4 regions of the Pseudomonas sp. E102 genome follow, and region 1 is predicted to be linked to each of the others. Evidence: predicted binding sites of a transcription regulator. Region 1 holds the regulator's gene; each other region holds the start of a gene.
What was found. The regulator FliA, encoded in region 1, starts transcription of late flagellar genes. The targets are predictions, from matches to a motif close to CTAAAGTTTNNNNNNNNNNNGCCGNTAA.

Region 1 (7,285 bases):
ATCGCCTCTTTGCCATTGGTCGCCGTACCGACGACCTGAATGCTCGTGTCCGCTGAAAGAATTTCCGAGACGCGGCGGCGGAAAAACCCCGAATCGTCCACCACCAGGACTTTAACTACCATAAACACTCCGTTAGACAAGGCGCGGCGTCGGGCCGCGCCCCTCCAGAATCAAATACGCCGAGCGGCGTAGCGCTTGAGCATGCTAGGCACATCGAGGATCAACGCGATGCGGCCGTCGCCGGTGATGGTGGCGCCGGACATGCCCGGGGTGCCCTGGAGCATCTTGCCCAACGGCTTGATGACCACTTCTTCCTGGCCCACCAACTGGTCGACGACGAAGCCGATCCGCTGGGTGCCCACCGAAAGGATCACCACATGGCCTTCGCCCTGCTCCACATGAGCGGCAGAGCTGACCAGCCAGCGCTTGAGGTAGAACAGCGGCAGTGCCTTGTCCCGTACGATGACCACTTCCTGGCCATCGACGACGTTGGTGCGCGACAGGTCGAGGTGGAAAATCTCGTTGACGTTGACCAGCGGGAAGGCGAACGCCTGGTTGCCCAGCATCACCATCAGGGTCGGCATGATCGCCAAGGTCAACGGGACCTTGATGACGATCTTCGAGCCCTGGCCCTTGGTCGAGTAAATGTTGATCGAACCGTTGAGCTGGGAAATCTTGGTTTTCACCACGTCCATGCCCACGCCACGACCCGACACATCGGAAATCTCGGTCTTGGTCGAGAAGCCCGGGGCGAAGATCAGGTTGTAGCACTCGGTGTCGCTCAGGCGATCGGCCGCGTCCTTGTCCATCACACCGCGTTTCACGGCAATGGAACGGAGCACGTTCGGGTCCATGCCCTTGCCGTCGTCGGAGATCGACAGCAGGATATGGTCGCCTTCCTGCTCGGCGGCCAGGATCACCTTGCCGCTGCGGACCTTGCCTGACGCTTCGCGCTCTTCCGGCGACTCGATGCCGTGGTCGACCGCGTTGCGCACCAAGTGGACCAGCGGGTCGGCCAGGGCCTCGACAAGGTTCTTGTCGAGGTCGGTCTCTTCACCCACCAGTTCCAGGTTGATTTCTTTCTTGAGCTGGCGGGCCAGGTCGCGAACCAGGCGCGGGAAGCGCCCGAAAACTTTCTTGATCGGCTGCATCCGGGTCTTCATGACCGCGGTTTGCAGGTCAGCCGTGACCACGTCGAGGTTCGACACGGCCTTGGACATGGCTTCGTCCTGGCTGTTGAGGCCCAGGCGCACCAGCCGGTTACGCACCAGCACCAGTTCGCCGACCATGTTCATGATCTCATCCAGCCGCGCGGTGTCGACGCGAACGGTGGTCTCGGCTTCGCTCGCCGGTTTTTCGGCGGGCGCGGCAGAAGGCGCGCGAGCCGGGGCTGGCGCCGCTGCGGCGGCAGGCTTCGGGGTTTCCGCTTTCGGTTCCGGCGCCTTGGCGGCCGGCTTCGGCGCGGCCTTGGCGGCGGGTGCAGCCGTGGCGGCAGCGGCAGGCGCGGCGGCGGCCGTGCCGACTTCGCTGAACTTGCCCTTGCCATGCAGCTCGTCGAGCCGCGATTCGAATTCGTGGTCGCTGATCAAGTCGCTTCCGGCTGCCGCTGCCACTGGTTTGGCCGGGGTCGGCGCCGAAGCGATGGCCGAATCCAACGCGTCGACGGCAAAGTTGCCCTTGCCATGCAACTGGTCGAGCAAGGCTTCGAATTCGTCGTCGGTAATGTCGGAGTCATCCCCCGCTGCCTTTGGCGCAGCCGGGGCCGCCGGCGCTACGACCGCATCGGGGGCGAACTGGCCCTTGCCGTGCAGTTGGTCGAGCAGCGATTCGAACTCATCGTCGGTAATTTCATCGCTGGCAGCGGCATCGGCGGCTGGCGCAGCGGGCGCGGCCGGAGCCTCGGCTTCGGCCTTGACGGCGTTCAGCGAGTCCAGCAGCGATTCGAATTCATGATCGGTGATGTCGCCCGATTCTTGCGCAACCGGTTCTTCGACCACAGGCTCGGCAACGGGCATGGCTTCGTCAGCCGACTGCGGCTCGGCCAGGCGCGACAGCGCGGCGAGAAGCTCGGGGGTGGCCGGGGTGATCGGCGAGCGCTCGCGCACTTCGCTGAACATGCTGTTGACCGCATCCAGGGCCTCGAGCACCACGTCCATCAGTTCCGAGTCGACGCGACGCTCACCCTTGCGCAGGATGTCGAACACGTTCTCGGCAATGTGGCAGCACTCCACCAGCTCATTGAGCTGGAGGAAGCCGGCGCCTCCTTTTACAGTGTGGAAACCGCGAAAAATTGCATTGAGCAGATCCGCATCATCAGGTCGGCTTTCCAGCTCGACCAGCTGTTCGGATAGTTGCTCTAGAATCTCGCCGGCCTCAACCAGGAAATCCTGAAGGATCTCTTCATCGGCGCCGAAGCTCATTAATGGCTGCTCCTAAAATAGGGCTAAAACTTAGAATCCAAGGCTGGACAGCAAATCGTCCACATCGTCCTGACCGGACACAACGTCTTCTCTTTTATCGGCATGAATCTGCGGACCTTCACCCTGAGAGAGATGTTTTTGTGGATCTTTTTCGGCAAGCATCGCTTCACGGTCGTGTTCGATACCTGCAAAGCGGTCGACCTGGCTAGCCATCAGCACCAGTTTGAGCAGGTTGCTTTCCACTTCGGTGACCAGCTGGGTCACACGCTTGATCACCTGGCCGGTCAGGTCTTGATAGTCCTGGGCCAGCAGAATGTCGTTGAGGTTGCTGGCCACGGCGCGATTCTCGGCGCTGCTGCGCGCCAGGAAACCGTCAACCCGACGGGCCAGCTCCCGGAACTCCTCGGCGCCGACTTCGCGACGCATGAACCGTCCCCAATCGGTGCTCAACGCCTGGGCTTCCTCGCTCAGGCCGTTGACCAGGGGCGTTGCGCTTTCCACCAGGTCCATGGTGCGGTTCGCTGCGGCTTCGGTCAGCTTGACCACATAACCCAGGCGCTCGGTGGCGTCGGTGATCTGCGAGACTTCCTCGGCCTGCGGCATGTTCGGATCGATCTGGAAATTGACGATCGCGCTGTGCAGTTCACGGGTGAGCTTGCCGACTTCCTGGTACAGACCGCGATCACGGGTCTGGTTGAGCTCATGAATCATTTGAACCGCATCGCCGAAGCGGCCCTTTTCAAGGCTGTCTACCAGTTCGCGGGCATGTTTTTTCAGGGTCGATTCGAAATCGCCCATTGAAGATTCGTTGTCCATAGCTCCCCCGTGGCGCCGTTAACCGATGCGTTCGAAGATTTTTTCGATCTTCTCTTTCAACGCCTGGGCCGTGAAGGGTTTGACCACATAGCCGTTCACACCGGCCTGGGCCGCTTCGATGATCTGCTCGCGCTTGGCTTCGGCAGTGACCATCAGCACCGGGAGGTGCTTGAGTTTTTCGTCGGCGCGCACGTGGCGCAGCAAGTCGATACCGGTCATGCCAGGCATGTTCCAGTCAGTCACCAGAAAGTCGATGCTCCCGCTGTTGAGGACCGGAATGGCGGTTGTGCCATCGTCGGCCTCGACCGTGTTGGTGAACCCGAGGTCACGCAACAGGTTTTTTATGATCCGCCGCATCGTTGAGAAGTCATCAACGATGAGGATTTTCATGTTCTTGTCCAATTCGACCTCCAAGCAGTCTTAAACGCGCCCAGCACCTAGACGCGCCATTTCAATCAATCCGGCACAACACTCGACAACGGTATGGAGCACAACGGATGGAGACTGGCCCGGCATACGCCATGCCAGCCCCGCTCGCAGCGTCCCCACACTGCTCGTCAGCGCGCTCGCCACTCCCCCAAACGCCCCCGCAAGCGGGCCGCGCACTGGCTATGTAACTGGCTGACCCGCGATTCGCTTACCCCCAGGACTTCACCGATTTCCTTGAGGTTCAGCTCTTCGTCGTAGTACAGCGCCAAGACCAGTCGCTCACGCTCCGGCAAATTGGCAATCGCATCCGCCAGGGCGCTCTGGAAACGTTCATCTTCCAGGTCGCGCGACGGCTCCATGTGAGCACTCGCGCCGTCCTCGTGCAGCCCTTCGTGTTCGCCGTCCTGCAACAGGTCGTCGAAACTGAACAGGCGACTGCCCAAGGTATCGTTCAAAATCCCGTAATAATCATCGAGACTCAACTGGAGTTCGGCCGCAACCTCGTGATCTTTAGCGTCTCGCCCGGTTTTCGCTTCAATCGCACGAATCGCGTCGCTGACCATGCGGGTGTTGCGATGCACCGAACGCGGCGCCCAGTCGCCCTTGCGGACCTCATCGAGCATCGCCCCGCGGATACGGATACCGGCGTATGTCTCGAAACTGGCGCCCTTGCTCGCGTCGTATTTGTTCGACACTTCGAGCAGGCCGATCATGCCCGCCTGGATCAAGTCCTCGACCTGGACACTGGCCGGCAAACGCGCCAGCAAGTGGTAGGCGATGCGCTTGACCAGTGGCGCGTAACGCTCGATCAATTCGTACTGGGCGTCCCGTGCCGATTTTTTGTAGAGATGGTTGTAACCGCTGGCTGTCATAACACGGGCCCTGCTGTTTGTTGCACGAGACGCTCGACGAAAAATTCCAGATGCCCACGTGGGTTGGCCGGCAGCGGCCAGGTGTCGACCTTCTGGGCGATCGCCTTGAACGCCAGGGCGCATTTGGAACGAGGAAAAGCTTCATAAACGGCACGTTGCTTCTGGACAGCCTTGCGTACGCTTTCGTCGTAAGGCACTGCGCCGACGTATTGCAGGGCGACGTCCAGGAAGCGATCCGTGACCTTGGTCAACTTGGCGAACAGGTTGCGTCCTTCCTGTGGGCTTTGGGCCATGTTGGCCAGGACGCGAAAGCGGTTCATGCCATAGTCGCGGTTAAGCAGTTTGATCAGCGCGTAGGCGTCGGTGATCGACGTCGGTTCGTCGCAGACCACCAGCAACACTTCCTGGGCGGCGCGCACGAAACTGACCACCGAGTCACCGATACCGGCTGCCGTGTCGATCACCAGCACATCGAGGTTGTCACCGATGTCGCTGAAGGCCTGGATCAGGCCGGCGTGCTGCGCCGGGGTCAGGTGAACCATGCTCTGGGTGCCGGAGGCGGCCGGCACGATGCGAATCCCGCCGGGGCCTTGCAACAGCACGTCGCGCAATTCACAGCGCCCTTCGATCACGTCCGCCAGCGTGCGCTTGGGTGTGAGCCCCAGCAGCACGTCGACGTTCGCCAGGCCCAGGTCGGCGTCCAGCAGCATGACCCGTCGGCCAAGCTCTGCCAGAGCCAGGGACAAGTTCACTGACACGTTAGTCTTCCCGACGCCACCTTTGCCGCCGGTCACCGCGATCACCTGTACGGGATGCATGCTGCCCATGTTCGTTCTTTACCTTGTCTTACTTAGACGGAGGCCACATTACTGGCTGCGCGTTCACATACGGAACAATGCATGGCAGACCATCGATGTAGGTACAAAAAATATTCATGAATACCTCAGCCAACCTGCTTGGTCGGGCTGTGGTAGATATCAGCGAACATGTCAGCCATGGCTTCTTCGCTGGGTTCTTCCTGCATTTGCACACTCACGGCACGACTGACCAGTTGATGACGGCGCGGCAGATGCAAATCATCCGGGATCCGCGGCCCGTCGGTCAGGTAGGCCACCGGTAGTTCATGACCGATCGCCAGGCTCAACACCTCGCCCAGGCTTGCCGTTTCGTCCAGCTTAGTCAGGATGCAGCCGGCCAGCCCGCAGCGTTTGTAACTGTGGTATGCGGCGGTTAGAACCTGTTTCTGGCTGGTGGTTGCCAACACGAGATAATTTTTTGACTTGATGCCACGCCCGGCCAGGCTTTCCAGCTGCATGCGCAGGGCCGGATCGCTGGCTTGCAGGCCGGCGGTGTCGATCAGTACGACGCGCTTGCGCATCAGCGGTTCCAGCGCCTGGGCCAGGGACTGGCCCGGATCCACATGGGTCACCGACACATTGAGGATCCGGCCCAAGGTCTTGAGTTGCTCCTGGGCACCGATGCGGAAACTGTCCATGCTCACCAGGGCGATACTCTGGGCGCCGTACTTGAGTACATAACGGGCCGCGAGCTTGGCCAGAGTGGTGGTCTTGCCCATGCCGGCCGGGCCGACCATGGCGATTACTCCGCCCTCTTCCAGTGGCTCGACTTCCGGCGTGGCGATCATCCGCGCCAGGTGCGCAAGCAGCATGCGCCAGGCCTGGCGAGGCTCGTCGATGTCGCTGATCAATGCCAGCAGGTCGCGCGCCAGCGGGCCGGACAGGCCAATGCGTTGCAGGCGACGCCACAGGTTGGCCTGGGCCGGACGGCTGCCTTGCAGTTGGTTCCAGGCCAGCGAGCCGAGCTGGACTTCCATCAGCTCGCGCAGGCTGTTGAGTTCGAAGCGCATCGAGTCCAGGGCACGGGGATCAACGCCCGCGGCTGCGGCAACGGGTACCGGTGCCGGACGACGCGGTTCGGCCGGCGTCGGCTCGATCAGCGGTTCGGCAGCGGTCAGCGGCAGGCCTGCGGTCAGTGGCTGGCCGGCGAACAATTGACGATTGGTGCCCGCGCTGGCCGAGCCTTCGCTGCTGCGCAGGCTCAACTCGGCCTGGGCGCTGGCGATGCGCGACTGAGTCTTGCGCAGCTCGTCCTCGAGCTCCATGTTCGGAACGCGAGGGGCCAGCGCCGACAATTTGTAGTCCAGGGCCGCCGTCAGCTCGACACCGCCGGCGATACGACGGTTGCCGATGATGGCTGCTTCAGCGCCCAGCTCGTCACGAACCAGTTTCATGGCCTGACGCATATCGGCGGCGAAAAAACGCTTCACTTGCATAAACCACTACCTCAGCCGTTGGGCCCTACTGTCGCAACGATGGTCACTTGCTTGTTGTCCGGTATTTCCTGGTACGCCAGCACATGCAGCCCCGGGACCGCGAGGCGCCCGAACCGCGAAAGCATCGCGCGAATCGGACCGGCCACCAGCAGGATCACCGGTTGGCCTTGCATCTCTTGCCGCTGGGCTGCTTCGATCAGCGAACGCTGCAGCTTCTCGGCCATGCTTGGCTCCAGCAGAACACCCTCTTCCGAGCCTTGTCCTGCCTTCTGCAGACTATTGAGCAATATCTGTTCCAACCTTGGTTCCAGAGTGATCACAGGCAGCTCAGACTCAGTGCCTACAATGCTTTGGACGATTGCGCGGGATACGCCGACCCGCACCGCAGCCACCAGAGCGGCGGTATCTTGACTCTTCGAAGCGTTGTTGGCGATCGCTTCGGCAATGCTGCGTAT
Region 2 (7,285 bases), 700 kb from region 1:
TGATCATCACCACCGGCATCGACTTGTCGTCAGGTTCGGTGCTGGCGTTGTCGGCGATGATTGCCGCGAGCCTGGCCCAGACTTCGGATTTTTCCCGGGCGGTATTTCCTTCCCTGACGGACCTGCCCGTGTGGATACCGGTGGTGGCGGGCCTCGGCGTGGGGCTGCTGGCGGGGGCGATCAACGGCAGCATCATCGCCGTTACCGGCATCCCGCCTTTTATCGCCACCCTCGGCATGATGGTCTCGGCCCGCGGCTTGGCGCGTTATTACACCGAAGGCCAGCCGGTGAGCATGTTGTCCGATTCGTACACCGCCATCGGTCATGGCGCTATGCCGGTGATCATCTTCCTGGTGGTGGCGGTGATCTTCCACGTCGCCTTGCGCTACACCAAGTACGGTAAATACACCTACGCCATCGGCGGCAACATGCAGGCGGCGCGGACCTCGGGCATCAACGTCAAGCGCCACCTGGTGATCGTCTACAGCATCGCCGGGCTGCTGGCGGGCTTGGCCGGCGTCGTGGCCTCGGCGCGGGCGGCGACCGGGCAGGCCGGCATGGGCATGTCTTACGAGCTCGACGCGATCGCCGCGGCGGTCATTGGCGGCACCAGCCTGGCCGGTGGAGTGGGGCGCATCACCGGGACGGTGATCGGTGCGCTGATCCTCGGGGTAATGGCCAGTGGTTTTACCTTTGTCGGTGTCGATGCCTATATCCAGGACATCATCAAGGGTCTGATCATTGTCGTCGCGGTGGTGATCGATCAGTACCGCAACAAGCGCAAACTCAAACGCTGACATGCCTGAGGTTGCGACAAAGCGCCACGCCTGACCCGCGTGGCGTTGCCATTTGTCTTCTTGATACAGCCATCGCAGCGAATTTCTTGTTATAAACGCACTCCGACGGCCGGCAGAAGCCTGTCAGACAGCATTTGAAGCGGTTGTCGGACATTTTCCCCATGTTTTCGGTTGCTGACGCCCCGACTCGGCCTTAGACTGCCGCCCCTCGTAAATTGAGTGCCGGGTGGCGCTTGGAATAAACGGCGCCTTCCCGATGAGCGTGGCTGCTTGATGCGGGACGCTCCATAATTCGCCTTAATGCACGTTTTTTTATAGAGAAATCAATGACAAAGGAAAAGTTGCTGGCCATGCCGGCGGATGACTACATGAATGCCGAGCAACTGGCTTACTTCACCAAGCTGTTGCAGAACATGAAAGTCGAAACCCACGAGCGCATCGAACAGAACCGAATCGCCATTGAGAGCCTGGACAGCCCGGCCGACCCGGCGGACGCAGCTTCCGTAGAAGAAGAGCGCACCTGGCTGGTCAACGCCATCGATCGCGACCAGCGCATGCTGCCGCAACTGGAGCAGGCCCTGGACCGTATCAACGACGAAAGCTTCGGCTGGTGCGACGACAGCGGCGAGCCGATCGGCCTCAAGCGCCTGTTGATCAGTCCGACCACCAAATACTGCATCGAAGCCCAGGAACGTCACGAGCAGATCGACAAGCACCAGCGCCAGGCCTGATACCGTTTTCGAAAAAGATCGCAGCCCTTCATCCGAAGCTGCGGTCTTTTTGCTTTTTGGTCATCACGCTTCTCGTTTTTTTGCCGAAAACACGACTAATGGACCATGGATAATGGCTCGATAGTGGCGTTTAATGCGGCCATAACAATGAGAAAAGTGGGTGACGAAAATGGCGACAGAAGGATCTCTGGCGGCGACAGCGTCGGCCTCGGTGCCAGTAGCGCGCGTTACAGCGCGCTGGCTTGCGCCGACTCTGCAAAGCCTGGCGCTGGTTTCGCTGCTGTGTGGCATGACCTTGGGCGGTTGGTCGTTGTACCTGGCGTTGCCGCTGGCGCTGCTCATCGTCTGGTTGCCACGCCTGCGCTCGCGGCTGAACAGCACACCGGTGCCGACGGCAAGCGACAGCCTGGCCGAGCTCACCCGCGATCTTTCCTACACCACCAGCCATAATGCACTGTCCGCCGCTGGCGTTGCCTATTCGGTCAAGCAGCTGGCGGGCAAGGTCCAGTCACAGCTCGGGGCCGCGGCGCAGATCGTTGGCAACGCCGAAGCGATGATCGCGACCGAGCAGGCCACCTCGCAGCTCAGTCAACAGGCCCTGGGCGCGGCCAGCGAGGCCCATCGCAGCAGTGTCGCCGGGCGCAGCGAGTTGGTCGAATCCATCAGCCGCATGCATCAGCTCAGTCAGCGCGCCAATGAAAGCCGCGAACTCATCGAGGCGCTGAGCGTGCGCAGCGACGAAATCCAGCGGGTGACCCTGGTGATTCAATCGATTGCCAGCCAGACCAACCTGTTGGCCCTTAACGCTGCGATCGAGGCGGCCCGTGCCGGGGAACATGGTCGCGGGTTTGCGGTGGTGGCCGACGAGGTGCGTGGGCTGGCCGGGCGCACTGCCGCGGCGACCGGCGAGGTCGGCGTGATGGTCGCGGATATCCAGCAGCGCACCGCGCAAGTCGTCGAGCAGATCCGCCAATTGGCCGGTGACCTGGACAGCGGTGTGCAGCAAGTCGAGCACACCGGCCAGCACCTGGAAAACATCGCGCGGCTTGCAGCCGGTGTCGAAACCCAGGTCAGCGCTATCGCCCAGGGTACCGACACTAACCGTGGACAACTCGATAGCCTGTTTCATGCGATCGAGCAAATGCGCGGTGACCTGGCGATCAGCGACCAGCAGACCCAGCGCCTGGCCGAGGCCGCTGTGCAGATGGAAGGCCAGGCCGAGACCATCAGCGAGCGCCTGGCCGAGGTGGGCCTGGACGATTATCACCAGCGGGTCTATGACTTGGCGCGGGAAGGGGCAAGCCGGATTGCCGCACAGTTCGAGGCGGATATCGACCAGGGGCGCGTCAGCCTGGAGGATCTGTTCGATCGCAGCTACCAACCGATCCCCAATACCCATCCGGCGAAGTTCCAGACCCGTTTCGACCGCTACACCGATCAGGTGCTGCCAGCGATCCAGGAACCGTTGCTGGCGCGGCATGAGGGGCTGGTCTTCGCGATTGCCTGCACTCAGCAGGGCTACGTGCCGACTCACAACAATACGTTCTGCCAGCCGTTGACTGGCGATCCGCAAGTGGACACGCTGAACAATCGCACCAAGCGCAAGTTCTCCGATCGCACCGGGATCCGCTGCGGCAGTCATCAACAGCCGGTGTTGCTGCAAACCTATACGCGGGACACGGGCGAGCTGATGCATGACCTGTCGGTGCCAATCATGCTCAAGGGACGTCATTGGGGTGGGTTGCGGCTGGGCTATAAGCCCGAGAAGCCGCGCTGAGTCTGATCACCGGCGATATGACTAACCTGTGGCGAGGGGATTTATCCCCGCTGGGGTGCGCAGCGCCCCTAATAGCTATCGCTGCGGTACGTCAGGGGGCTGCATTCCAGTCTTTCGAGGGGCTGCTCTGCAGCCCAGCGGGGATAAATCCCCTCGCCACAAAAACTCAACTGTCATTGGCTCATGTAGGGGTTATTTACCGTCGTGCAGGCGTACGTTCAGTTGATCCACCAATACCGCCTCTTCGCCGTCGGCAAGCAGCCATTCGCGAAGCAGATCTTGTTGCTGATTCGACCAGAAAGGCGCATCGACCAACTTGGTGTTCGGATCCAGCGGGTGCGCCATGATGAAATCATCGATGGCGTTGCCGTCCGAAGGCAGGCCAAGTTGGTCAAACAGGGTGCTGAGTTCGTGGGATGGTTGTTCCATTTTGTAGGACTCCTCTGGACTACCGCCGTCATGGCGCCTCGGTTGCTTCCCTCTATCTGAGGCGAGCAGTCGTCAGGAGTTCGATTGGCTTCAGGCTTTCAGCGCACCTTCGTCCACCGCGAGCTTCAGGGCCCGGGCTGACTCCTTGGCGGCCTCGGCCGCAAGTTCCGGCGTCTTGAACCAGCGATCCCTTTCTACCTGGTGATAGGTGACCGCAGTGGCGGCGGTTTTGGCGCGCATGACGATGACCGCTTGGAATTCGCCTTCTACCTCTCTGGCTTCGCCGCGGATGAAAAAATCGCCGATGTCTAGTTCCGTCACGTCGCGCCTTCCCTTCAAGTCATATTGTTGTACGAGCGTCGCCGATGGAGACGCTCGCTGGGCAGGCAGTATGGCAGCAGTTGCCGGTCGGCGGCTGAGTTAAGTCATGGCGCCTGCCGTTGAAGGGTTCTGTTCGAGGGTGCGGGCGAGATAGCAGGCTTCGTTATGGTCGGCGCGGAAACCTCTTACGCGCCCGGTAGAGGTTTCTTCGATATGAAAAAAACACTTGCCGGCAAGAACGACCCGGTATCTGGGCTGGATCAACGCAATCGGTGCGTAACCGTCGTCATGAGTGGCTTCTTGCGCCAGGGCGACACATGAGATGGCGGGGCGGATCAGGGTTGGAAACGTAGCCATGTGAATTCCTTTTCTATGGTTACCGACGGATTGCCGGCTGTTTTAAGTAGTCTGCGCGTCAGCGGCTGCTCTAGAATCGGCAGCACCGTGTGTACGGTTGCGCCTATCTAAAGCAATTTTTTTTGGCCTCGATGTCAGAAAAATGCTTTTCTAAGTGAGAAATTTCCCTAAAGTTAGTAGTCCCACCTTTTCCGATGCTCAGAGTGGTGTTTTCCTTCAGCCTCTGACGACCGCCGGGAAAGACGGCGAGAGTAGCGATCCTTTAGTCTTCTCCCGCCCTGGGTCAGGGCGCACCGTTCACTTTCGAATTCAATGACAGGCCCATGGGGCCGTGCGGGTTCTCGTGGTCCATTCTCAAAGAGTGGGCCGTTTAAAGATGGGGATGTTTCCTTGGCAGTAAGTAATCTCGACATGCATGCGTTATTTGTACTGGGCGACCTGCGGGCAAAACTGGTCAAGCAATTCCAGTCACGGTTTGTCTATATCACCGAGCAGACCGCCGAAGGTATCTATATTGCCGAAATCGACACCGAGTCGGCATTGGTCGTCGATGACAAACCCCGGCTGGAACTCAAGGTTGGCGACCATTTTCGCGCGGCGGTACTTCCCAGTCGCGAGGGAGGCAAGTTTGAAATCCGGTTTCGTGAAATCAAGTTGACGGTCTATGGCCTGGGTGACTACGCGTTCGTCACGACCGCCGAGGGCCACGCCATCCTGTTCAAGGAAGGGCACAGCGTAGTGACCGTATTGGCCGCCAACGAACAGTTGCAGGAAGGTTTGACCAAGACGTTGAAAGCAGTCACCGCCAAGGCTGCCAAATGGCGCAAGGGTGAACTTGTGACATTCAAGGCCAGCGAGTAGGAAGCGGCTTTCATCCTTGGATGACGAATCGGGTTGATGTCCTTTGTTCTTTTTATACTCGTAACAGTTTTAAAACGCTCCTGCTGGAACCTTGGCTACAGTCAATTGACTGAACTAGTCACAGGCTTGCGTTCGCTTCGCACGCCGTTCGGCTATTGCTGCATCCGGCATGAGGTATCAAACATGAAACGAGTTCGACAGTGGCTGGCTGCCTGGGCCACCCTCGCTGTGTTGGTTTCACCCCTTCCGGCATCCGCTGCATCGACGCCGATCCACTTTGCCGACCTGAACTGGGAAAGCGGCAGCCTGATCACCGACATCCTGAGGGTCATTGTCGAAAAGGGCTACGGGTTGCCGACGGACACGTTGCCGGGCACCACCATTACCCTGGAAACCGCCCTGGCCAATAACGATATCCAAGTGATCGGCGAGGAGTGGGCAGGTCGCAGTCCGGTGTGGGTCAAGGCCGAGGCCGAAGGCAAGGTGGTTGCCCTGGGCGATACGGTCAAGGGCGCGACCGAAGGCTGGTGGGTGCCGGAATACGTCATCAAGGGCGACCCTGCCAAGGGCATCAAGCCCCTGGCGCCGGACTTGCGCAGCGTCGAGGACCTTGCGCGCTACAAGCACGTGTTCAAGGACCCGGAAAGCCCCAGCAAGGGACGCTTCCTCAACAGTCCCATCGGTTGGACTTCCGAGGTGGTCAACAAGCAAAAGCTCAAGGCCTACGGTCTTTCCGACAGCTATGTGAACTTTCGCAGCGGCTCAGGGGCCGCGCTCGATGCCGAGATCACTTCGTCGATTCGCCGTGGCAAGCCGATCCTGTTCTACTACTGGTCGCCCACGCCGCTGCTCGGGCGTTTCAAACTGGTGCAGTTGCAAGAGCCGCCATTCGATGCCGAGGCCTGGAAAACCCTGACCGATGCCGACAACCCCAACCCCAGGCCGACGCGGTCCCTGGCTTCGAAGTTGTCCATTGGCGTGTCCGTACCGTTCCAGAAACAACACCCGGACATTGCCGAGTTCTTCAGCAAGGTCGACCTGCCGATCGACCCGCTGAACAAGGCCCTGGCCAATATGAGTGAGAAACGCACGCCCTCCCGCGAGGCCGCCGAAGCCTTCCTCAAGGCTCACCCCGAGGTTTGGCAGGCCTGGTTACCCAAGGAGGTTGCCGACAAGGTGACCGCGGGGCTGTAGCGCGTTAAGGCCAGTCAATTGAACAGTTGATCCTGGGCAAGTCGTCATTCACTGGAATCCGGCAACCTGCGCCCGTCCAGCGAAATGCCAGATTCCAGCTAGGATGATTGTTCAACCTTTTTCAGGAGGCTGGCGAATGACGCTTGTATTGGCTCGGTCGCTGGTCGCGGTGTTTGCGACCATCAGCTTGATTCATTTGTATTGGGCCCTGGGCGGGCAGTGGGCGGCGCTGGCGGTGGTGCCGCAGGTGCCGGTGAAGCAGGGCGGCACACTGCAACCGGCGTTCAACCCGTCGGGATGGCTGACGCTGTTGGTGGCGCTGGCGCTGCTGATGATTGCGGTGCTGGTGTGTCTGCGGGTCGGCCTGATCGCGCCTCCCGTGACCCATCGTGCCTTGCAATGGCTGATCAGTGCGATTGCCCTGTTGATGTTTGCCCGGGCCATTGGCGAGTCGAACCTGGTGGGCTTCTTCAAGGAGGTCAAGGGGTCGACGTTCGCCCGGCTCGATACCTGGGTCTACTCGCCGTTGTGTGTCGTGCTGGGGGCAGGGTTGCTGACGGTGGCGTGGGCTTGAGCAATCCAGAGGCGAACGCCGTTGTGGCGAGGGGATAGATCCCCTCGCCACAACAATGCCTGGCTCAAGCTTCCTTAGCCATCGCTCCCGGTCCTGGGGCTGCTTATTTCCGCCGGTACATCGTCCCCCGCCATGCGCTTGCGGAACAAAGCCGCCCGGGCCAGCAGCAGGGTCGTTACCGGCACCGTGATGGACAGCAGGATCGGTATCAGCCAGGCATGCAGCACCGGGCCCGACTTGAGCG
Region 3 (7,285 bases), 2.1 Mb from region 1:
GTTGACACCAACTGGAAGAAAATGGGCTTGTGGGCGGTGTTGCTACTGAGCGTGCTGTTCCTCGCGGCGATGGCGTTCAGCCTGTTGCGCAAGCCGCCGGTCAAGAACTGAGGTGTGTTCATCGTCGGATCGCCGCCCGGAGCAAGCTCGCTCCCACAATAGACCGCATTCGTTAGAGCAACTCGGTCAACTTGTGGAAGCGAGCTTGGTCGCGATGGCGCCTTGTCAATCAACATAAATACCCAAGCGGGCCCCACCCCGTGAACTCAATCCTCCATATCCCGTCTCATAGGAGGAATTAAGTCCCGACTCGCGCTAAACTGCGCGGGTTTTCCGCCCCCTATTCTTCGGAGCCGTCCATGTCCCGCGTTACCTTGAGTCGCTATTTGATTGAGCAGACCCGCAGCAACAATACCCCTGCCGATCTGCGCTTTTTGATCGAAGTGGTGGCGCGTGCATGCAAGGAGATCAGCCACGCCGTGTCCAAGGGCGCGCTGGGCGGTGTCCTGGGCAGCATGGGCACCGAAAACGTGCAGGGCGAAGTGCAGAAGAAGCTCGACGTGCTCTCCAACGAAATCCTGCTGGAAGCCAACGAGTGGGGCGGTCACCTGGCCGGCATGGCGTCCGAGGAAATGGACAATGCCTACCAGATCCCGGGCAAATACCCGAAAGGCGCCTACCTGCTGGTATTCGACCCGTTGGACGGCTCGTCGAACATCGACATCAATGCGCCGGTCGGCACAATCTTCTCGGTACTGCGTTGCCCGAACGAATACCTGAGCCAGAACGAAGCCTTGAATGAAAAGGCCTTCCTGCAGCCCGGCACCGAGCAAGTCGCCGCCGGTTACGCCATCTACGGTCCTCAGACCATGCTGGTGCTGACCCTGGGCGACGGTGTGAAAGGCTTCACCCTGGACCGCGAGATGGGCAGTTTCGTCCTGACCCACGAAGACATCACCATTCCTGAAACCACCCAGGAATTCGCCATCAACATGTCCAACCAGCGTCACTGGGAAGCCCCGGTACAGCGCTACGTCAGCGAGTTGCTGGCCGGTGAAGAAGGCCCGCTGAAAAAGAACTACAACATGCGCTGGGTGGCTGCGATGGTTGCCGATGTACACCGCATCCTGACCCGAGGCGGTCTGTTCATGTACCCGCGCGACAGCCGCGAGCCGTCCAAGCCGGGCAAGCTGCGCCTGATGTACGAAGCCAACCCGATGTCGTTCCTGGTAGAGCAGGCGGGTGGCGCTTCCACCGACGGTCGCCAGCGCATCCTCGACATCAAGCCTGAGGGCCTGCACCAGCGAGTTGCGGTATTCCTCGGTTCGAAGGAAGAAGTGGCACGCGCCACGGCTTACCACAAGGAGTAAACCATGACCGGGCCTTGGCAGCCGTTGCTCGATTGGTGGTTTGGCACAGCCCAAACGCCGGACGAAATAGCGGCTGACAAGGGCAAGCTGTGGTTTGGCAAAGGCCATGATCGCCAGGCGCAAGAGCGCTTCGGCGAACAGGTCGAGCAAGCACTGGCCGGCGGATTGACCGATTGGGCGCAACGCCCGGAAGGTTGGCTGGCCCTGGTGCTGCTACTGGATCAACTCCCGCGTATGATCTTTCGCAACACGCCCAAAAGCTTTTCCGGCGACTTGCGTGCCCAAGCGTTGGTGGCCCAAGGCCTGACGGCAGGTTTCGACCAGCAACTGCGGCCAATTCAGCGTGTCTTCATCTACCTCGTCCTCGAACATTGCGAAAACCTCGCGGTGCAGAACGAAGCCGTGTCTCGGTTCATCGAGCTGGTCCGGGAGCAACCCGAGGCGCAGCGCGCGGTGTTCGAAGACAACCTGGATTATGCCGAACGGCATCAGAAGATCATTGCCCGGTTCGGACGTTTTCCCCATCGCAATGCGGTGTTGGGGCGTGAGTCCACGGCTGAGGAAGTGGAATTCTTGAGCAGGCCTGGGTCCAGGTTCTGAATTTTTTGCGAGGCTGATGCCGCTATTGTCGGATCGCCGCCCGGAGCAAGCTCGCTCCGGGCGGCGATTCGACGATGGGGCCCTTCCAGGCGTTAGATCCGGAAACTGCCCACCAACTGCTTCAACCGCGCCGCCTGCTGTTCCAGGTCGGAACAGGCCCGCAAGGTGGCTTGCAGGTTTTCCACGCCTTCCTGGTTCAGCGTGTTGATTTCATTGATGTCGACGTTGATCGATTCCACCACGGCGGTCTGTTCTTCGGTGGCGGTGGCCACGGACTGGTTCATGCCGTCGATCTCGCCGATGCGCTGGGTCACGCTGCCCAGTCGTTCGCCGGCCTGGTTGGCGATGCCGACGCTGCTTTCGCTCTGGCGCTGGCTATCGGTCATGGTCAGCACCGCTTCCCGCGCGCCGACTTGCAACTCTTCGATCATCTTCTGCACTTGCTGCGCCGAATCCTGGGTGCGGTGGGCCAGGTTGCGCACTTCGTCGGCGACGACCGCGAAGCCGCGACCGGCTTCACCGGCCCGGGCCGCTTCGATGGCGGCGTTCAGGGCAAGCAGGTTGGTCTGCTGGGAAATGCTGGTGATCACTTCGAGAATCTGGCCGATGTTCACCGTGTTGCTGTTCAGGGTTTCGATGTTGCCGCAAGAATCGCTGATCTTGGCTGACAGCTGTTGCATCGCCGTGATGGTTTTATCCACCACTTGCTGGCCATCTTCGGCCAGGTTGCGGGCCTCGCTGGAGTGCTGCGAGGCGAGGGCGGCATTCTGGGCAATTTCCTGGGCGGCGGCGCCAAGCTGGTTGATGGCCGCGGCCACGCTGCTGGTGCGCGAGGCTTGCTGGTCGGAGTTGTACATCGACGAATTGGAGGCGCTGACGACACGCAGGGCGACTTCATTGACCTGGCCCGTTGCGGAAGCCACTTCGCGGATCGAAGCGTGGATACGCTCGACGAAACGGTTGAACGAAGTGCCCAGCGCGCCGAATTCATCATGGCCGTGGATGGTCAGGCGGCGGGTCAGGTCGCCTTCGCCTTCGGCGATGTCGTGCATGGCGCGGCCCATGATCAGCAGCGGTTGCATCAATACACGGATGAGCATGCTCAGCAGGGCGATGATGAACACCACGGCAATGACCATGGCAATCAGGGCCGAGGTGCGGAACTCGCTGAGCATCGCCAGCGCCGCGCTCTTGTCGAGCACCAGTGCCACGTACCAGTCGGCGCCGGGTACGCCGGCGACTCGGGTAAAGGAAATGAACTGGGTCTTGCCGTCGAGCTCGACTTCCTTCATGCCCGGGCTGACTTGCGGCGCACCGTTGGGATAGGCCTCGGCGAGGGTTTTGAGCACGCGCTTGCTGTCAGGGTGGACGAGGATCTTGCCATCGGCGCTGACGATGAACGCATGGCCATGTCCGCCGAAGTTCAGCGAGTTGATGATGGCGCTGACGCTGGTCAGGTCGATGTCCGCCCCCGTCACGCCGATCATCTGGTTCTGGCGCTGTACCGGCGTGGCAACGGTGATCACAAGCTTGCCCGAAGACGCGGCGATGTAGGGTTCGGTGACGATGGTCTGTTGGGCGCTGTTGGCGGCCTTGTACCAGCCACGGGCGCGCGGGTCGTAGTCGGCGGCGCGATTGCCGGCCGGCACCGAAAACATCACGCCGTCGGTGCCGCCAAAATAGCTGAGCTGAAAATTGCCGGTGTAGGCAGGCAGGCCCACCGCGCGTTTCAGGCTGTCGGCACTGCTGCCATCGATGGCGATTTGCTGGGCCAGCGATTGCAGCAGTTGGATCCGGCCTTCTACCCACGTCTGGATATTGCGGCTGGTCAGGCTGCCGAGCTCCTGCATGGAGGTCTCGGTGCTGGAATACAGACTTTGTCGTTGGCGGTAATCGTTGAACAGGATGAAACAGGCGAATGCGACGGCCACCACAAGGGCGGCAGCCAACAGGATTTTGTGGCTGAATTTCATGTTTCTGGTCATTAAGAACGCTACCGCGGAGGGACGGGTCAAAAAGGGGCGTCAATTTGCCATAACACAGGATTTTACGCTGTTACTTTTTATCGGCCCGCAGGCCCAGCGCATCAGGCGTCGATGGACTCATCCCGACGAAAGGCACGACGGCGTCACAGTTCGATTGTTTCACCCGTCGATTACCCTCGGGACAACCAATAAATACTGGGGGCGTCGGGGAACCAGATAGGGGTTTTCTCTTCTAAGGTTCAGGTTGGCACCCTGCCACCTCCCTTCCGCTCCAGGAGTTACACCATGTCGCTGCGATCTATCGCCCTGCTGTTCATGTGCGTCGTATTGACCGCATGCAGCAAGGTCAACCAGGAAAACTACTCGAAGCTGTCGGCGGGCATGCCCAAGGCCGAAGTCGAGACGTTGCTGGGGAAGCCGACTGACTGTTCGGGCGCGCTCGGCATGTCCAGCTGCACCTGGGGCGACCAGAAAAGCTTTATCAGCGTGCAGTACGCCGGTGACAAAGTGTTGATGTTTTCCGGCCAAGGCCTGAAGTAACCTGAAGTAAACCGGGGCCAAGCGCCCACGGGAGAAAAAAATAATGATGCGGTTAGTTTTTGTGCTTTTGGCTGGCCTGGTATTGGCCGGCTGTGCCACTTCTGGCGTAGACCCGTTGGCGCCCAAGACCGTCAACAGTGTCAATCTCAAGCGTTACCAAGGGACCTGGTACGAGCTGGCCCGCCTACCGATGTATTTCCAGCGCAACTGCGCGCAATCCGAAGCCCATTACACACTCAAGCCCGACGGCAACGTGGATGTGTTCAACCGCTGCCTGACTTCCGATTGGAAGTGGGAAGAAGCCCGGGGCACCGCTTACCCGCAGGTGCCAGGCAAGACCGACAAGCTCTGGGTCGAATTCGACACCTGGTTCTCGCGGATCCTGCCGGGTGTGGCGAAGGGAGAATATTGGGTCTTGTATGTCAGCGATGACTACAAGACCGCCATCGTTGGCGATCCGAGCCGGCGTTACATGTGGTTGCTGTCGCGCACGCCAACGGTCAATGTCGATGTGCGCGAAGAACTGCTGAGCAAGGCGCGCCAGCAGGGCTACGACACGACGCGGTTGGTCTGGCGTGCGTCGGACCGGCAGATGGCCAAGACTTCGGACTGATGTAGTAGAACACCTGTGGGAGCTTAGCTTGCTCGCGATGAGGCCTTTACCGTCAACATAGATGTTGATGGAAAAACCCGCTATCGCGAGCAAGCTCGCTCCCACATTGAATTGTCGTCAGCCCAGCAGTTCGCGCAGCACCCGGGTAAACGCTCGGGCGCTTTCTTCTTCGCCGGCATGACGGCCGTCGCGAACCTGCCATTTTCCGCCGACCATCACATCGCGCACCTGGCGATCGCCGCCCGCAAACAGCCAACGATTGAGAATGCCGTCACCGGTCGCCGTGGCCAGGTAAGGATCATTGCCATCGAGCACCAGCCAGTCGGCGCGCTTGCCGACTTCCAATGCGCCGATCGGTTGGCCCAACGCCTGGGCGCCACCGTCCAGTGCGGCGTCATACAGGGTACGCCCGACCATCGGCTGATCCGTTCGGTACAACCGGTTGCGGCGCTGGTCCCGCAGCCGCTGGCCGTATTCCAGCCAGCGTAATTCCTCCACGACGCTCAACGACACATGGCTGTCAGAGCCGATGCCCATCCGCCCGCCTTGGGCTAGGAAATCCACGGCCGGAAAAATTCCGTCACCCAGGTTGGCTTCCGTGGTCAGGCACAGACCGGCAATTGCCCGGCTCTTGGCCATCAGGCTGACTTCCTGTGGATTGGCGTGGGTGGCATGAACCAGGCACCAGCGTTGATCCACCTCGGCATTTTCATACAGCCACTGCAGCGGACGCGCGCCGCTCCAGCTCAGGCAGTCGTCAACCTCCTTTTGCTGTTCGGCGATGTGGATATGCACGGGGCAATCGCGGTCGCTGGCGGCCAGCACATCGTGGATCTGCCCGGGTGTCACGGCGCGCAGCGAGTGGAAGCACAGGCCCAACGCCTGGGACGGTTGCCCGGCCAGGATCGGCTGCAAGCGTGACTGAAGCTTCAGGTAGTTTTCGGTGCTGTTGATGAACCGGCGCTGCCCGTCGTTGGGCTCTTGGCCGCCAAAACCGGAATGGCTGTAAAGCACCGGCAGCAGCGTCAAGCCAATGCCCACTTCACCGGCGGCCTGGCTGATACGCAAGGCCAGTTCGGCCGGATCGGCGTAATGTCTGCCGTCGGTGTCATGGTGTACGTAATGGAATTCGGCAACCGATGTATAGCCGGCCTTGAGCATTTCGATGTAAAGCTGTCGGGCGATGACGCCGAGCTGGTCGGGGCTGATTTTTCCGACGAGGCGGTACATCAAGTCGCGCCATGTCCAGAAACTGTCATTGGGATTGCCCGCCACTTCCGCCAGCCCGGCCATGGCCCGCTGGAACGCATGGGAATGCAGGTTCGGCATGCCCGGGAGCAGGGGACCGCCGAGCCGTTCGGCGCCGTTTGCGTGGGAATCGGCCTGGACATGGGTCAAGACGCCCTCGGCGTTGACCTCGAGGCGTACATCATTGGCCCATCCATCAGGCAGCAGCGCACGCTCGGCAAAGAAGGCGGACATCGGTTGAACCTCGTTGCGTGTAATTTGTATATACATATACAGACGTTTGCCTGCCCGGTAAACTCCGGCAAGCTAGTCATCAACATTCGCAGAACAGGAATACGCCGTGCCGACTCCGCCTGCCAAACCGCCGCTGGCCGCAACCATGGGTGACAGTCCGGCGCCCTTGTACGCCCGCGTCAAACAAATGATCACCCAGCAGATCGACAGTGGAAACTGGCCGCCACATTACCGTGTGCCATCGGAAAGCGAACTGGTCAGCCAGTTGGGCTTCAGCCGCATGACCATCAACCGGGCCCTGCGGGAAATGACCGCTGATGGCTTGCTGGTGCGCATGCAAGGCGTCGGCACGTTCGTCGCCGAACCCAAGAGCCAGTCCGCACTGTTCGAAGTGCATAACATTGCGGATGAAATCGCCTCCCGTGGTCATCGCCATACGTGCAAGGTCATCACCCTGGAAGAAGAGGCCGCCGGTTCCGAGCGGGCGCTGGCCCTGGACATGCGCGAAGGCCAGAAGGTATTCCATTCGTTGATCGTGCATTTCGAAAACGACATTCCTGTGCAAATCGAGGACCGTTTCGTCAACGCGCTGGTGGCGCCTGATTACCTCAAGCAGGACTTCACTCAACAAACGCCTTATGCCTACCTGAACCAGGTTGCGCCGCTGACCGAAGGTGAGCATGTGGTCGAGGCGA
Region 4 (7,285 bases), 820 kb from region 1:
ATTTGATTGACCTGACGCCATCGCGAGCAGGCTCGCTCCCACAATTGTTTTGGGCTGGTCTCGGGATTTTTGTACACCACCGGTTCCCTTGTGGGAGCGAGCTTGCTCGCGATAGCGGAGTGTCAGTTGGTGATGAATTGACTGACCCGACGCCATCGCGAGCAGGCTCGCTCCCACAATTGTTTTGGGCTGGTCTCGGGATTTTTGTACACCACCGGTTCCCTTGTGGGAGCGAGCTTGCTCGCGATAGCGGAGTGTCAGTTGGTGATGAATTGACTGACCCGACGCCATCGCGAGCAGGCTCGCTCCCACAGTTGTTTTGGGCTGGTCTCGAGATTTGCGTACATCACCGCTCCCACACGGCTGGTCGAAACGCTTAGTCCGCCAACAACACCGCCGCATCAAACCCCACCCGCAAGTTGCCCCAGTGACGGCCGCCGAAGAAGAACGGCACGTCGATCTCGGTCATGATTTCCCCGGTGTCGCGCAGGTAGGTCTGGAGCAGGAAGCGCTGGACGTTGCCCGCAGCGCGCAGGCCGATCGGGTCGTTGAAGATCCGCTTGTTGCGGCACACCGGCAGGTCAACCGCGCGGTCGCCGGTGGGTTGCTTGGAGACCCAGCTGTTATTGACCGGGCAATACCCCTTCGTATCGACAATGAACGAGACCTTGCCGCCCGGCGTGCTGCGGGTGAGCTTGTCGCATTCTTCCTGGCAGACCCGGGCAAAGCGTTCGGTATAACTGGTCATGTATTGCTTGGGATCGGTGCCGGGAATCAATTGGTAATTCTGGTCGAACAGGTTGACACCTTCATCCTGCAACGCCTGCAAATGAACCTGCAGCGTGTCGCGGCATTCGCTGGCACGGGTGATGGCGGCGTCCAGCTTGCCGTGGCCAAGCACGAAGCGGCCCAGTAGCGTCTGGACTTTCTCCGCCACGCCAGACAGGTCGCGGGTGGCGGTCGCCGATTGCTGCATGCGTTGGTCGATCGACTGGCTGTCGGCGTGGATCTGGGTAACGCGTTCGTTGATGCCAGTGTTGGTATCGGCGAATTGCTGGATATGGTCAGCGATGTCGGCCAACTTGCCGTTGGTGGATTCGAAGTCGACGATCATGCTCTCGAAATGGCCAGAAGCACGCTCCACCACTTTCTGGGTTTCCCGGGCGCTGTGGCTGATCTGGGTGGTCTGTTCGTGGGTCGAGCTGACTTCCTGCAACATGGCGTCGATGTTACGGGAGATATCGTCGGTGGCGCGGCTGACGTTCTGCGCCAAGGTGCGCACTTCATCGGCGACCACCGCAAAGCCACGGCCACTTTCCCCGGCACGCGCGGCTTCGATGGCGGCGTTGAGGGCCAACAGGTTGGTCTGGGCGGAAATCTGCTGGATCAGGCCGACGATCGACTTGATGCTCGAAGAGCGCTGGTTGAGGGCGTCCACCAGCCCGGCGAACTCGCCGAGGCTGCTGGAAATCTCGCTGATGTTGCCGGTCACTTCCAGCAACTCGGCGTAGGAGTCCCGGGCCATGCTCAGGTTCTGCGCGGTGGTCCCGGATATGCCCTGGGTCTGGCGCGACACCTCTTCGATACGGCCCACGGCGGTATTGCTCTGCTCCATCACTTCCTTGGCGAAGCGCGCCTGGTGCGTCGCGCTGTCGCTGGAATCACTGATGTTCTTCAGCGAGCGGGCCGATTCGACGGCGATATGGACGGTCAATGCCTGGACGTTGCTAATGATCTCGCGCTGCTTGGCCAGGAAACGGTTGCAGGTGGCGGCCAGCGTGCGGATCTCGTCGTGGGTCACCAGCGGCAGGTCCTTGGACAAGTCGCCCTCGCCGTTGGCGATCTCTTCCAGGGCTTTGGTCATGGCGGTAACGGGGCGCACGATGAGGTGGCGGAAGTACCAGACCATGAAACTGACCATGGCCAGCGTCAAAAGCGCGCCGAAGAGCAGCGCATGGGTGAGGCTGTCGAGGCGGTCTTGAATCTGTCCCAGCAGCGCGGCGTCAAGCTGGGCAGTGCGCAACTGCAGGACGATATCGGCGCGGGCGCTGAGGGCCACCCAATAAAGCAAGGCACTGACCGCGACCAAGAGGAAAAGGCTTGAAAGCTTTTTGGTGAGGGTATCGAAAAATTGCATTTCGATAGACTCATACAAGGCCTTTAACGTCTGCATCACAGCTCCAGGGAAAAATAGATTCGATGGCATACATTCGACCGAGAACGGCAAAGCTTTAGGGGGTTGGGGCGATTTGATATCACCCTGGGATTCTGACGCGGCCTGGCCCTGTCTTTTCGGTGCGAAAGGGATGTCAATAACTGTTGTTACGAATTAGACGAAAGTCGTACTAGCGCCTTGCCCGGCGACTGCTACGGTTTGAAGTGCAAAACAATAACAACAAAACAAGAGGGCGCTTCGATGTCCACTGAAAAACAACAGGCTGCGCGTGCCTACTGGACGGAAAATCTACGCTGGATGCTGGTGTTGCTGGTCATCTGGTTCGTGGTGTCGTTCGGTTTCGGCATCTTGCTGGTCGACTCACTCAATACCATCAGTTTCTTCGGCACGCCCCTGGGGTTCTGGTTTGCCCAGCAGGGGTCCATCTACGTCTTTGTGCTCGAGATCTTCTTCTATGTCTGGAAGATGAATCAGCTTGATCGCAAATATGACGTTCACGAAGACTGAGGGCGGCGCACATGGACACAAAAACCCTGATCTACCTGGTCGTAGGCGCCACCTTTGCGTTGTACATCGCGATCGCGATCTGGACGCGGGCCGGCTCCACCAGTGAGTACTACGTCGCCAGCAAGGGCGTGCACCCCGTGCTCAACGGCATGGCGACCGGTGCGGACTGGATGTCGGCGGCGTCGTTCATTTCCATGGCGGGGATCATCGCCTTCGCGGGGTACGACGGTTCCGTCTACCTGATGGGCTGGACCGGCGGCTACGTCCTCCTGGCGATGTGCCTGGCGCCGTACCTGCGCAAATTCGGCAAGTTCACCGTGCCCGAGTTCGTTGGGGCGCGTTATTACTCGCAGACGGCGCGGGTGGTGGCGGTAATCTGCGTGATCTTCATTTCCTTTACCTACGTGGCGGGGCAGATGCGCGGCGTAGGCATCGTGTTTTCCCGCTACCTGGAAGTGGACATCAACACCGGCGTCATGATCGGCATGGCCATCGTGTTCTTCTATTCGGTGCTGGGCGGCATGAAAGGCATCACCTACACCCAGGTGGCGCAGTACTGCGTGATGATCTTCGCCTACATGGTGCCGGCCATCTTCATCTCGATGATGATCACCGGCAATCCGATCCCGCAGCTGGGCTTCATCAGCGAAGCCGCCGGCTCGGGGCAGAGTGTGATCGAACGGCTCAATGGCCTGGGCGCCGAGTTGGGCTTCTCTGCCTATACCAATGGCACCAAGTCGACCATGGACGTGTTTTTCATCACCATGGCGCTGATGGTAGGGACCGCGGGCCTGCCCCATGTGATCGTGCGGTTCTTCACCACTCCCACCGTCCGGGACGCACGCAAGTCTGCCGGCTACGCGTTGCTGTTCATCGCCATTCTCTACACCACCGCACCGGCGGTGGCAGCGTTCGCTCGTACCAACCTGCTGACCTCCATCCCTAACGTCAGTTATGCCACCGCGCCGGACTGGTTCAAGGCCTGGGAGAATTCCGGACTGATTGCCTGGGCGGACAAGAACAACGACGGCATCATCCAGTACAGCCCTGGGGCGGCGCTGGTCGGGGCGCCGAGCTTTACCGGCGAACGTGGGGCGCATGAGCAGCGGTTGCTCAAGAACCAGCTTTCGCCGGTGCCCAACGAGCTGTATGTCGACAACGACATCATGGTGTTGGCCAACCCTGAAATCGCCGGGCTGCCCGGTTGGGTAATTGCCTTGATCGCTGCCGGTGGGCTGGCGGCGGCGCTATCGACGGCAGCGGGGCTGTTGCTGGTGATCTCCACCTCGATCTCCCATGACCTGCTCAAAAGCAACATCATGCCCAGGATCAACGAAAAGCAGGAGTTGCTCGCGGCGCGTATCGCGGCCGGTGTGGCGGTATTGATCGCCGGATTGTTCGGCATCTACCCACCCGCATTCGTCGCCCAGGTGGTGGCGTTCGCCTTCGGGTTGGCAGCGTCTTCGTTCTTCCCGGTCATCGTCATGGGGATCTTCTCCAAGCGCATGAACCGCGAAGGCGCGATTGCCGGGATGATCGTCGGGCTGACCTTCACGTTCACCTACATCGTCTATTTCAAATTCATCAACCCGACGATGAACACGGCTGAACATTGGTGGCTTGGTGTGTCCCCTGAAGGCATCGGCACATTGGGCATGGTATTCAACTTCCTGGCGGCCCTGGTGGTGTCACGCTTCACCGCGCCGCCACCGGAGCACATCCAGCACTTGGTGGAGGATATCCGCGTACCGAGGGGCGCCGGCGCCGCCATCGATCACTGACCTTCAACGAGCCCCAAAACGGAAAGGGGACCGATAAAGGGCGCCGGAGTCATCCTCCGGCGCCCTTTAATGCATTCAGAGTCAAGCGTGGAAATGTTGGAAAGATTTACTGGGAATCATTCTCAAAGTATATTCGCTCTCATTTCCAACCCTCTGTGAGTGCGCGTCTTGAATCGTTTCACCCCTTTCGCCTACCGCAACGCCCTCGTCAAATGTGTTTTACCTGCGCTGTCCTGTTGTTTCATGGCCAGTCCCTTGAGGGCACAGGACACCCTCGAACTGCCCACTACGGATGTGCAAGGCAGTCGGATCATTCAGGACGAGGGCTACACGGCGACGCAAGCCAGCACGGCGAGCAAGAGCGATGTACCGATCAAGGAAGAGGCGCAATCGATCAACGTAGTCACTCAGCAGACGCTGGCGGACTACCAGGTGCGCTCGCTGGAGGACGCGATGAAGTTCGTCAGCGGCGTCAGCCAGGGCAACACCCTTGGCGGCTCGCGGGACTCATTGGTCAAGCGCGGCTTCGGCACCAACGACGACGGCTCGATCCTGCGCGACGGCGTGCGTTCCAACCTGGGCCATAACTTCAGCGCCACCACCGAGCGGGTCGAAGTACTCAAGGGGCCGGCCTCGATGTTGTACGGCGCGCTGGAACCTGGCGGCCTGATCAACGTCATCAGCAAGAAGCCGCAATACACCCAGAGCACCACGCTCAGCGGTTCCGCCTACAGCGAAGGCGGCGGCACCATGGCCCTGGACACCACCGGACCGCTGGGCGATACCGGATTGGCCTATCGCCTGATCGCCGAGCGCGGCCATGAGGATTACTGGCGCAACTACGGGGTTAACGAGAGCACGCTGGTGGCGCCGTCGTTGGCCTGGACCGGCGAGCGGGCTTCGTTGAATTTGAGTTATGAGTACAACGAATATTCCAACCCGTTTGACCGGGGGACGATGTTCACCAATGGGCATCCGGCTGACATCGACTATGACAAGCGCCTGGATGAACCTTGGGCCAAAAGCGTTGGCATCCGTGAGACGGCCACTGCGCGGTTCGAGTATGAATTGAGTGACGCGTGGAAGACGCGGGTGACCTACGGCTGGAACAATGACCGTTACAGCCTTTCGATTGCCCAGCCGCGCCTGTCGAATGGTGTCCTTCAGCGCGCCGCCAACGGTGCCCATTATGACGATGAAACCCGCTACGCCAGTTGGGACTTCATTGGCAATCAAGAATTGTTCGGCCAGCGTCATGATCTGTTGGTCGGGGTCGACAACCAGGTTTCAGACCAGTTTCGGGGCAAGACTTACCGTGGCGCTAACCAAGCAGGTTTCGACCCTACGACTCCGGTGTACGGTGGCCTGGATGAGCCAAGTCGTGTGAATGCTGCGCAGAGCAACCTGAGCAACAAGCTGACCTCCAGTTCGGTGTATCTGAAGGACAACTGGCACCTGGACGACCGCTGGATCCTTGTATTTGGCGGTCGTTATCAGCATTACGATCAATACACGACGCAGGGACTCGTCCCTGCCAAGCCAGTTCGCGACGATAATGGAGACGCCTTCGTCCCATTCCTCGGCCTGGTCTACAAAGCCACGGAAGAACTGTCGCTATATGGCAACTACAGTCGCTCGTTCAAGCCTAACGACGTGGTGGACGAGGGTAGTCATACCTTCAAGCCGGAGGAGGGCCGCAGCTACGAAGTCGGCGCGAAATACGATCCGCTGCCGGGCCTGAATATCAACCTCGCCCTGTTCGATATCGTGAAGAAAAACGTCGTGACGTCCTCTACGATCAACGGCGTAACGTTGGCAGAAGCCGCTGGCAAAGTCGGCTCTCAAGGCCTCGAACTCGATATCACTGGTCGCCTCGCCGAACGTTGGGACTTGATCGGCACCTACGCCTATACCCACACGGAGATCCTTGATGATCCGGACGATGAAGGCCATCGTCTGGCCGACGCCCCCAAGCACACCGCCAGCCTGTACCTGAGCCACCACCTGAACGTCCCGGCCGAATTCGGTGCCTGGCACGCCGGTGCCGGTGCGCGTTATGTCGGCGAGCGCGCCGCCAACAACGCCAACGATTTCTGGCTCAGCAGCTACACCGTCGCCGACGCTTTCCTGCGCTGGGAGTCGCCGGTGTTCGGGCACAAGACGTCGTTGCAGTTGAACGTCGATAACCTGTTCGACAAGCAATACTACCCGTCATCCACCGGCAGTGAACTTCAGGTCGCCGTCGGCGAGCCGCGTACCGCCAGGTTGAGCGCCAGCGTTACGTTCTGATCGCAGCGCGCCAACAAAAATGCCCGGACAGCCATGTCCGGGCATTTTTGTTTCTGGCTTCAGGCCGTCTTCGCGCAAGCTCGCTTCCAACGAAGCGCTCTTTCAGCGAAGTCTTCGCCCGTGAGCTATGGTTGAGCCAAGCGCAGCGCTTTAGCGGTGAGTAATAATTTCCCCTTTTCGGGGCGTTCGGCCTCGACTTCCCGGTCTGTCTGCACCGATTCGACCCGTTTGCTGTGCCGGCGCTTGAAACTGGAGTCAGCGTTTCAGGGCTCGAATCTCTTTTCGTCGCGAAATCAAAAATAAATTTCGCTTTTTCACCGCTTTGCGCCGGTTTTTCCAGCATTGCTTCAATCCGCCGCACTTAGGCACAGCCCTTGCTACGGCTCCACGAGACCCAGCAGAAAGGAGTTTCGATACGCAAATATAAAAAAGGGGCGCACGTCATCCAGACGCAAAGGCCTGATCAGAGACCCATGCCTGACGAGGTATTCAAAGAACCAGGGCTCATAAACGAGGCAAGGCCGTACTTGGT

Region 2: a site for FliA is predicted at 1,591-1,618, ahead of DOCECA_RS07490 (methyl-accepting chemotaxis protein). Genes of this name have one in related genera too.
Region 3: a site for FliA is predicted at 4,033-4,060, ahead of DOCECA_RS20570 (methyl-accepting chemotaxis protein). Genes of this name have one in related genera too.
Region 4: a site for FliA is predicted at 2,208-2,235, ahead of DOCECA_RS08020 (methyl-accepting chemotaxis protein). Genes of this name have one in related genera too.

The regions. Positions count from the first base shown of each region.
Region 1 is NZ_CP084025.1:915,649-922,933, reverse strand. Features, by position in the region: gene DOCECA_RS04395 (protein-glutamate methylesterase/protein-glutamine glutaminase) at 1-122, opposite strand, end outside; gene DOCECA_RS04390 (chemotaxis protein CheA) at 171-2,420, opposite strand; gene DOCECA_RS04385 (protein phosphatase CheZ) at 2,451-3,236, opposite strand; gene DOCECA_RS04380 (chemotaxis response regulator CheY) at 3,255-3,626, opposite strand; gene fliA (RNA polymerase sigma factor FliA) at 3,794-4,537, opposite strand; gene fleN (flagellar synthesis regulator FleN) at 4,534-5,364, opposite strand; gene flhF (flagellar biosynthesis protein FlhF) at 5,481-6,830, opposite strand; gene flhA (flagellar biosynthesis protein FlhA) at 6,842-7,285, opposite strand, start outside.
Region 2 is NZ_CP084025.1:1,611,500-1,618,784, forward strand. Features, by position in the region: gene DOCECA_RS07480 (ABC transporter permease) at 1-797, shown strand, start outside; gene DOCECA_RS07485 (TraR/DksA family transcriptional regulator) at 1,124-1,528, shown strand; gene DOCECA_RS07490 (methyl-accepting chemotaxis protein) at 1,698-3,305, shown strand; gene DOCECA_RS07495 (DUF2789 family protein) at 3,498-3,734, opposite strand; gene DOCECA_RS07500 (hypothetical protein) at 3,825-4,055, opposite strand; gene DOCECA_RS07505 (hypothetical protein) at 4,155-4,412, opposite strand; gene DOCECA_RS07510 (hypothetical protein) at 4,824-5,273, shown strand; gene DOCECA_RS07515 (ABC transporter substrate-binding protein) at 5,457-6,467, shown strand; gene DOCECA_RS07520 (DUF3995 domain-containing protein) at 6,604-7,041, shown strand; gene DOCECA_RS07525 (Na+/H+ antiporter subunit G) at 7,116-7,285, opposite strand, start outside.
Region 3 is NZ_CP084025.1:4,548,108-4,555,392, reverse strand. Features, by position in the region: gene DOCECA_RS20585 (DUF3999 domain-containing protein) at 1-111, shown strand, start outside; gene DOCECA_RS20580 (class 1 fructose-bisphosphatase) at 360-1,370, shown strand; gene DOCECA_RS20575 (DUF924 family protein) at 1,374-1,970, shown strand; gene DOCECA_RS20570 (methyl-accepting chemotaxis protein) at 2,063-3,955, opposite strand; gene DOCECA_RS20565 (hypothetical protein) at 4,241-4,495, shown strand; gene DOCECA_RS20560 (lipocalin family protein) at 4,539-5,108, shown strand; gene DOCECA_RS20555 (formimidoylglutamate deiminase) at 5,226-6,590, opposite strand; gene hutC (histidine utilization repressor) at 6,736-7,285, shown strand, end outside.
Region 4 is NZ_CP084025.1:1,738,308-1,745,592, forward strand. Features, by position in the region: gene DOCECA_RS08020 (methyl-accepting chemotaxis protein) at 377-2,173, opposite strand; gene DOCECA_RS08025 (DUF4212 domain-containing protein) at 2,417-2,683, shown strand; gene DOCECA_RS08030 (sodium:solute symporter family protein) at 2,695-4,464, shown strand; gene DOCECA_RS08035 (TonB-dependent siderophore receptor) at 4,708-6,753, shown strand.